2 linked regions of the Pontibacter akesuensis genome follow. Each later gene encodes a partner of the first gene's protein in a complex. Links are inferred from orthologs where the notes say so. Each region holds a gene or a part of one and is shown on either strand. Other genes may lie near its edges.

Region 1 (3,998 bases):
AGGTACAGGTTGGCCAGCGAAGCATAGGCTGCTACATCTTTACTTTCAGCGGCGCGGCGCAGGTAGTTGTAAGCCAGGCCAAAATCTTTCAACTCCCCGTAACCGGTGTAGTACATACTGCCCAGAATGCGGTTGCTGAAGGCATCGCCCTCCACCGCTTTCTCCCGGATTGTGATGGCTGCCGTGCGCATGTGCTGCGTAAACTCCTGCTTGTCGTCTTTGGAACGAATCGTCATTTGCTCGGCCATACCGAGGTGCCCCATCACACTGCCGCTGTCGAGCGCCATCTGGTAGTAGTGGCGGGCAGAGTCGCGGTTAGCCGAAAAATACTTCTCGGCATGCAGCACCTGCTTCACCGTGTCAATCTTTACCGAATCATACTTGAGCTCGCGGTACTGGTGCATGCGGCCGAGGAAATAGTAGGCGTCTGCGTCGCGTTGAGCAGCGGCCTCCCTAAATTTACCGGCTGCCTCTTTAAAGCGAAGCGAAGTATACAGGTGCATGGCCTCATCCATGGCCGGCGTGCGCCAGATGCGCTTTAGCTTGGGAGCAGCCGCAGACACAGGCGCAGGCTTGGCTGAAACAACGGCAGCCTTTGTAGCAGACGCAGTGGTAGTGGCAGGCTTCTTGGCGGTAGCGTCCGTTTTCTTAACCGTTGTAGTGGTTTTCGCCGGTTGCTTCTGCGTGGTTTTGGGTTTAGTGGCCTGTGCCATGCCCACGTGGACCATCAGACTAAGCAACAGCACGAGCACTGTTCTGCTGTTAGCGGTAAAACGACTCTGTAACGTATCCTGCATGGGTCTGTAGTTATTTAAAAAGGCTGGGCGTCAAGGGACTTCCCCTATACTTTTATCAATCAAAAATGCTACCAAAGCGGCAATTTACCGCAAAGTTAAAGTATTTGTTTTATATGGCCCACGTGCTAAACGCTTTGGAGGCAAAAGGTGTTCCTAATAGCAGCCACTCCACCAAAACCTGCCTCAAAGCTATTTCTACCTGAGCGGCCAAGGAAACAAGGGGCGGCGTTCTGAAAAAGGAATTGTATTTCGTAAATTGCACAGGTTTAAAGACGCACGCGGAAGAGAAGAAATGGATCATTTAAGTTTATTGAACGAGTCGCAACGCCAGGCGGTCCTGCACAAAGAAGGGGCAGCCATGATTATTGCCGGTGCCGGCTCAGGCAAAACACGGGTACTCACCTACCGGATCGCTCAGCTGATTGACAGCGGAGTAGACCCTTTTAATATTCTGGCACTTACTTTTACAAATAAGGCGGCAAAGGAAATGCGCCACCGTATTGAGAAAGTGATCGGCAACAACGCAAAGAATATCTGGATGGGCACGTTCCACTCGGTGTTCTCGCGCATCCTGCGTGCCGAGGCCGACAAGCTCGGCTATCCGAAGAGCTTCACGATTTACGATACGGACGACTCCAAAACGCTCATCCGCAACATTGTGAAGGAGCTGAACCTCGACGACAAGTTGTACAAGCCAAACGTGGTTCTGGGCCGAATCTCGTCTGCCAAGAACAAGCTGATCTCGGTGCGTCAGTACCTCAATGATGCCACCATTCAGGCCGACGATGAGGCCGCGATGCGTCCGAAAATCGGCAAGATCTACGAGCTGTACCAGAACCGCCTGTTCAAGGCGGGTTCTATGGACTTCGACGACCTGCTCTTTAACACCAACGTGCTGTTTAAGGAGCACCCGGATGCGCTGAACAAGTACCAGAACATGTTCCATTATGTGATGGTGGATGAGTACCAGGATACAAACTACTCGCAGTACCTGATCACGCGCAAACTGGCAGCCAAAAACCAGAACATTGTGGTGGTGGGTGATGATGCCCAGTCGATCTACGCGTTCCGTGGCGCCGATATCCAGAACATCCTCAACTTTGAGCGCGACTATCCGGACCTGCAGGTGTTTAAGCTGGAGCAGAACTACCGCTCTACCAAGAATATCGTGCACGCCGCCAACTCAGTGATCAAGCACAACCAGGCGCAGCTGCGCAAGGACGTGTTTACCGACAATGAGGAAGGCACGCTGATTGAGGTGATAAAGGCCAACTCCGACAACGAGGAAGGCAAACTGGTGGCGACGACTATTTTCGAGGATAAGATGAGCAATCACCTCTCCTACGACGACTTCGCCATACTTTACCGCACCAACGCCCAGTCGCGTGCGATGGAGGAAGCACTCCGCCGCATGAACATCAAGTATAAAATCATCGGTGGTCTGTCGTTTTACCAGCGTAAGGAAATCAAGGACCTGATCGCCTACCTGCGCCTGACGGTGAACCCGAACGACGAGCAGGCGTTCCGCCGTGTAATCAACTACCCGAAGCGCGGTATTGGTGACACCACCGTGCAGAAGCTGTTCGTTACGGCCAGCGACATCAACCACAGTGTGTGGGAAGTAGTGCAGAATGCCACCGAATTCCTGGGCAATCGGGCCGGTACCGCCATCGAGAGCTTCTCGGTGATGATCCGCGATTTTGCCCGCATTGCCCAGAACAGCGATGCGTTTGAGGTGGCCAAGCACATAGCCAAGCACTCCGGCATTGTGGACGATCTGTACCAGGATAAAACCGTGGAAGGCCTGGCCCGTTATGAGAATATCCAGGAATTGCTGAATGGTATAAAGGAATATGTCGATGATCCGGAAAAGGAGGACAAGAGCCTGGATGCGTTCCTGCAGGACATTGCCCTGATCACCGATGCCGATACCAAGGCTGATGACGATGGCGAATTTGTGACGCTTATGACGATTCACTCTGCTAAGGGCCTGGAGTTTCCGAACGTTTTCATTGTGGGCATGGAGGAAAACCTGTTCCCGAGTCAGATGATGCTGAACTCGCGCGCCGACCTGGAAGAAGAGCGCCGCCTGTTTTACGTGGCCATCACCCGCGCTGAAAAAAAACTGTACTTAACTTACGCCACCAGCCGCTACCAGTGGGGCAATTTGCGCTCCTGCGAGAAAAGCCGCTTTATCGAGGAGATCGACCCAAAGTTCATCAACTTCAAGTATGGCGACAGCAATTCAGCCGGTAACGTGTTCGACCGCGTACTGCAGCGCAAAAGCAATTTAGTGGCGCCCGCGCCGCGCAAGCAGGTAGCAAGCAACTACACCGCCCCTGCCGATTTCAAGCCAAGCGACACCGCCAACCTGGCCGCCGGCATGAAGGTAGAGCACCCGAAATTCGGATTCGGCGTAGTCGCCAAAATGGACACGCAGGGCAACAGCACCAAAGCCATTATTAACTTTGATGAGGTAGGCGAGAAAACGCTGCTCCTAAGCTTTGCAAAGCTTAAAATCCACAGCTAATTAATTACGAATTAAGAATTACGAATTAAAAATGGTTACAAGTTTAAGAAGTAACCGTAACACATGATTTTATACTTCACTTACTCATTTAGAAGTATAATTTTTAATTCGCGATTTTTAACTCGTAATTCGTAATTCTTAATTCGTAATTGAAAGTATGGAAGCTAGTACCTCATTTAAACAAGACCTTCTGCTGCGTGAATACGGCCGCAATGTGCAGGATCTGGTAAACTATATCACCAAGCTGGAAGATCGCAGTGAGCGCACGCGCCAGTCGCAGTTGCTCATAAACCTGATGGCCAAGCTGAACCCGCAATTGCGCGACACGCAGGACTACCAGCAGAAACTGTGGAACCACCTCTATGTGATGTCTGGCTCTACGTTGGATGTGGATGCCCCTTACCCGCTCAGCGCAATGGAGTACCTGAACGACAAGCCGCAGAAGATGGAGTACCCCATTGATACGCCCAAGTATAAGCACTACGGCAAAAACGTGGAGCTACTGGTGCAGCGAGCCCTGGAGACAGAAGACGAGAAAGAGCGTGAGGCAGCCATAATCTCCATCGGCAAGCTGATGAAGACCTTGTACAAATCGTACAACCGCGAGAATATTACGGATGATGTGATTCTGGGCGATATTCGTGAGATTTCGAAAGGAAAGCTGGACATGG
Region 2 (4,093 bases), 1.6 Mb from region 1 along the record:
CAACCAGGGCTATGTCGTAAACGAGGGCTTCGTGGACAATGAAGGTCAGCGAATGTCAGTAGATGAAGTATGGCAGTATGAGCCAACCACAGATTCTTGGACAAAGCTGCAGAACTTTAGAGGATCGCTTAGAGAAGGCGCCGTGGGTTTTGGCATTGGTGACCGGGGTTATGTTGGTCTTGGCAATCAAGGCACTTTCGACTTCAAGAAGGACTTCTGGACGCTGAACCCAGCCGTGATAAAAGAATAGAACAAGCGCTAACCCGCTAATTCAAGTGTAGAACAGCCTGGCTTAAGTGTCAGGCTGTTTTTTTATGCCCGCATGCAACCGATGCGGCAGGTAGCGGGTCCTGTTTAAAAGAAGTTGTTTAACTCCTGTTTAACCACCCGCATATGCGTTATGTCCTTTACCTATTGCTCGTTTTAAGTATAGCCGCTTGTGGGAAAGAAGAGGAAGCGCTGCCCTGCCTGACAGCAACGGTAGTGGGACCGGCTGAATGTGGGGAGGGAACCGTAATTGAAGTATACAGCGGCGAAGCCCGGCAACAAGATGCAATAGCCGGTTGCGATTTTGCTCCTGTTAGAATGTATACTGTGAATAACCTGCCGGAAAACCTCCAGGCGCCGGGAATCACCTTCACCTGTCAGCTGGCGGAGCCGGAGAAGAACCAGGAAGGGCGAATTTGCCAGGCAGTGTATATGGTGTATGAGGCGGCCACCATCAAGCGCCTTTGCAGCGTGCCGGAGCGGGCGACTTTAGAAGACTAATTTTTTCTGCAATATTTACTGAAGCCTGTTGCCCTGCAGCAGGCTTTTTTTACGCGCAAAGCTTTTTTTACAGGCAAGCCGTACAGCATAACAACTATAGCAGCAGCCTAAACTAACTGCCTGTTTTAAATGTTATGGTTTATCTTTACTACTCAGTAAAACAGACGAATGGATTTTAAGCTAACATCAGAGTTTCAACCAACCGGCGATCAGCCGAAAGCCATAGCCCAACTCACCGAGGGTATAAAAAACGGTGAGCCAGCACAGGTACTGCTCGGTGCCACCGGTACCGGTAAAACCTTCACGATGGCGAACGTCATCAAGAACACGGGCAAGCCTACGCTCGTGTTGTGCCACAACAAAACGCTGGCCGCCCAGCTTTACGGTGAGTTTAAGCAGTTCTTCCCGGATAATGCGGTGGAGTACTTTATCTCCTATTACGATTACTACCAGCCGGAAGCCTACATTGCCTCATCGGATGTGTTCATCGAAAAGGACCTGCAAATTAACGAAGAGATCGAGAAGCTGCGGCTGCATACGACTTCTGCCTTGCTTTCCGGCCGCCGCGATATTGTGGTGGTGGCGTCGGTGAGCTGTATCTATGGTATCGGTAACCCGGAGGAGTTTGGCAAAAACGTGATGCACCTGGCACCGGGGCAGCGCTATAGTCGCAATAACCTGCTTTATACTTTTGTGCAGATACTTTACAGCCGCACCGAGGCAGAATTTACACGTGGAACATTCCGGGTGAAGGGCGATACAGTGGACATTTACCCAGCCTACGCCGACTTTGCTTACCGCCTATACTTCTTCGGCGATGAGTTGGAAGCCATCCACCGCATCGATCCGGAGTCGGGAAAAAAGCTGTCGGAGGAGCAGGCGGTGACGCTGTACCCGGCAAACCTCTTCGTAACCGGTAAAGACACGCTGAACCAGGCCATCCATGAAATCCAGTACGACATGGTGGCGCAGAACGAGTACTTCCTGAAGGAGGACAGACCGGCTGAGGCAAAGCGCATCAAAGAAAGAACCGAGTTCGACCTGGAGATGATCCGAGAGCTCGGCTACTGCTCAGGCATCGAGAACTACTCCCGCTACTTCGACCGCCGGGAGCCGGGTGCCCGTCCGTTCTGCCTGCTCGATTACTTTCCGGATGATTACCTGATGGTGATTGACGAGAGTCATGCTACCCTGCCGCAGGTTCGCGCCATGTGGGGCGGCGACCGCTCGCGCAAAGTGGCCTTAGTGGAGTATGGCTTCCGCTTGCCCGCCGCCATGGACAACCGCCCGCTCACCTTCAACGAGTTTGAGAGCCTGATGCACCAGGTGGTGTTTGTGAGCGCCACGCCCGGCGATTATGAGATTCAGAAATCAGAGGGCGTGGTGGTGGAGCAGATAATCCGGCCAACCGGCTTGCTGGACCCTGAGATCGAGATCAGGCCAAGCACAAACCAGGTGGACGACTTGCTGGATGAGATTGACGAGCGCGTGAAAACAGGTGCCCGCGTATTGGTAACAACGCTGACCAAACGTATGGCCGAAGAACTGGCCAAGTACCTGGAGCGCCTCAACATCAAGGTAAAATACCTGCACTCAGAGGTAAAGACCCTGGACCGCGTGGAGATTCTGCGTGAGCTGCGCCTGGGCATTATTGATGTGCTGATAGGTGTGAACCTGCTGCGTGAGGGCCTTGACCTACCGGAGGTGAGTTTGGTGGCGATATTGGATGCAGACAAGGAGGGCTTCCTGCGCGACCAGCGCTCCCTGATCCAGACAATGGGCCGCGCCGCACGTAACGATAAAGGCAAGGTGATTATGTACGCCGACCGCATGACAGGTTCCATGCAGCGGGCCATTGATGAAACGAACCGCCGCCGTGATACCCAGATTGCCTACAACATCGAGCACGGCATTACGCCACGCACGGTAATCAAAACGAACGACGAGATTTTCCAGCAGACCTCTGTAGCTGACGCCAGGAAGCGGGAAGCGAAGATGTATGTGGGGCCAGAAGAAGTGTCGATGGCTGCCGAGCCGGTGGTGCAGCTGATGAAGCGCGACGAACTGGAGAAACTGATCAAGAAAACTGAGAAGCAGATGGAAGCCGCCGCCAAAGACCTCGACTTCCTGCAGGCTGCCAAGTATAGGGACGAGCTGGCAGACCTGCGCAAGCTGCTCAAGTCCAAACGCGACTAAGCAACGGGAAGTATACACCGCATTGGGGTAATTACAAAGTTTAAACGCCGCTCCCGCACCTGCTGCAGGAGCGGCGTTTTTGTATGACGTATAGCAGGCGTACCTTTGGCCTCTTAGAAAACAGAAAATGAAATCAACCGATAGCACTACCTTTCATTTCAGGGCAGGCACCGCAGCCGATGCCGCGTTGCTTGCGGATTTAGGCTGGCGCACCTTTGAGGAGACGTTTTCAGAGTCTAACGATCCGGCAGACATGGCCGCTTTCAAATACACCATGTACAGCCCCGCGCTACAGGCGGCGGAATTGGCCGATCCCGAAACAGAATTCGTGCTAGTGGAGGCGAGCGGAGAAGCCATTGCCTACATGAAACTGTACAAGGGAGAGGCTCCTATGGAAATCAAAGGGAACAAGCCGCTTCAGGTCAGCAGGCTCTACATTGCCGCCGCGTGGCTCGGGAGAGGGTTAGGAGACCAGTTGATGCAAAAGGCCTTGGCAAAGGCAGCAACGGAAGGCTTTGACGTAGTATGGCTCACGGTGTGGGAGCACAACGAGCGGGCGAAGCGCTTTTACCACAAGTATGGCTTCCGGGAAATGGGAGAGCTGGAGTTTATACTTGGCCAGGACGTGCAACGGGACCTGTACATGCAGCTGGAGGTGTAGGAGGTACCTGATGGGCCTGTTCCCGCTCCGGGCGGAGCAGAAACAGGTATCAGGTTCTTTTCATAGTTTTTGTTAGGGAAGGTAGTAGTCTGAAAGCTGGCGGCTTTATTGCCTGCTTCCGAATATAAGATTCCCAAACCGCGAAAACGGTTGCATGGGGTTGAGAAATTTTTTGGTAGGCATGAAGTGCCGGGCAACCGTATGATTAGGTTCGGCCGCTGTCAGTTGGCACGGACATAAAAGTTAGCTTGTACCAATCCTCGGTGCGGAATTGCATAAATTTTTTTATAGTTTCTGCTTTCGCAATGCGGGTTGCCGTTAAAATGAGGTTTCAACAAAAGCTCTTTACTGAGATGTATCCATACAAAGCCACTTTGATCCTGACTGTTGCATTTATCCTGTTCTTGCCCGCACTGCTTTGCGCTCAGATCACGGATAAAAAGTCTATCGTTGCCAAAGGAGCAAAGG

Evidence for each region. The genes of interacting proteins can lie anywhere in the genome.
Region 2: the proteins of A0W33_RS17310 (region 1) and uvrB are in contact, whole or in part, in a crystal structure (PDB 7EGT), measured with the Thermus thermophilus proteins. The link is inferred for Pontibacter akesuensis from one-to-one orthologs. Residues at the interface, in WP_096412145.1 of Thermus thermophilus: His654, Arg656, Phe657, Gln666, Asp668, Glu669, Lys680, Arg681, Leu682, Ser683, Lys685, Tyr686, Ala687; in WP_096411307.1 of Thermus thermophilus: Glu23, Leu25, Arg26, Asp27, Gly28, Glu29, Arg30, Phe31, Arg55, Glu326, Asp327, Phe328, Glu379, Ser382, Gln383, His398, Gly400, Arg401.

Annotation. Positions count from the first base shown.
Region 1 is NZ_CP014766.1:4,089,302-4,093,299, reverse strand. Bases 783-3,708 are described here. They hold A0W33_RS17310 (ATP-dependent helicase), read left to right. Parts: upstream 783-1,089; coding sequence 1,090-3,327; downstream 3,328-3,708. Other genes in these bases: A0W33_RS17305 (DUF4290 domain-containing protein), read left to right, coding at 3,485-3,708; A0W33_RS17315 (ankyrin repeat domain-containing protein), read right to left, coding at 783-797. Outside these bases: more of A0W33_RS17315, read right to left, coding at 1-782; more of A0W33_RS17305, read left to right, coding at 3,709-3,998. UniProt on the Escherichia coli protein: A helicase with DNA-dependent ATPase activity. Unwinds DNA duplexes with 3'-5' polarity. Translocates on single-stranded DNA with 3'-5' polarity. Initiates unwinding more efficiently from a nicked substrate than double-stranded DNA.
Region 2 is NZ_CP014766.1:2,462,262-2,466,354, forward strand. The notes cover bases 500-3,450. They hold uvrB (excinuclease ABC subunit UvrB), read left to right. Parts: upstream 500-936; coding sequence 937-2,964; downstream 2,965-3,450. Other genes in these bases: A0W33_RS20900 (hypothetical protein), read left to right, coding at 500-768; A0W33_RS10480 (GNAT family N-acetyltransferase), read left to right, coding at 3,092-3,450. Also shown: A0W33_RS10465 (Kelch repeat-containing protein), read left to right, coding at 1-250; more of A0W33_RS20900, read left to right, coding at 394-499; more of A0W33_RS10480, read left to right, coding at 3,451-3,625; A0W33_RS10485 (SMP-30/gluconolactonase/LRE family protein), read left to right, coding at 3,979-4,093. UniProt on the Escherichia coli protein: The UvrABC repair system catalyzes the recognition and processing of DNA lesions. A damage recognition complex composed of 2 UvrA and 2 UvrB subunits scans DNA for abnormalities.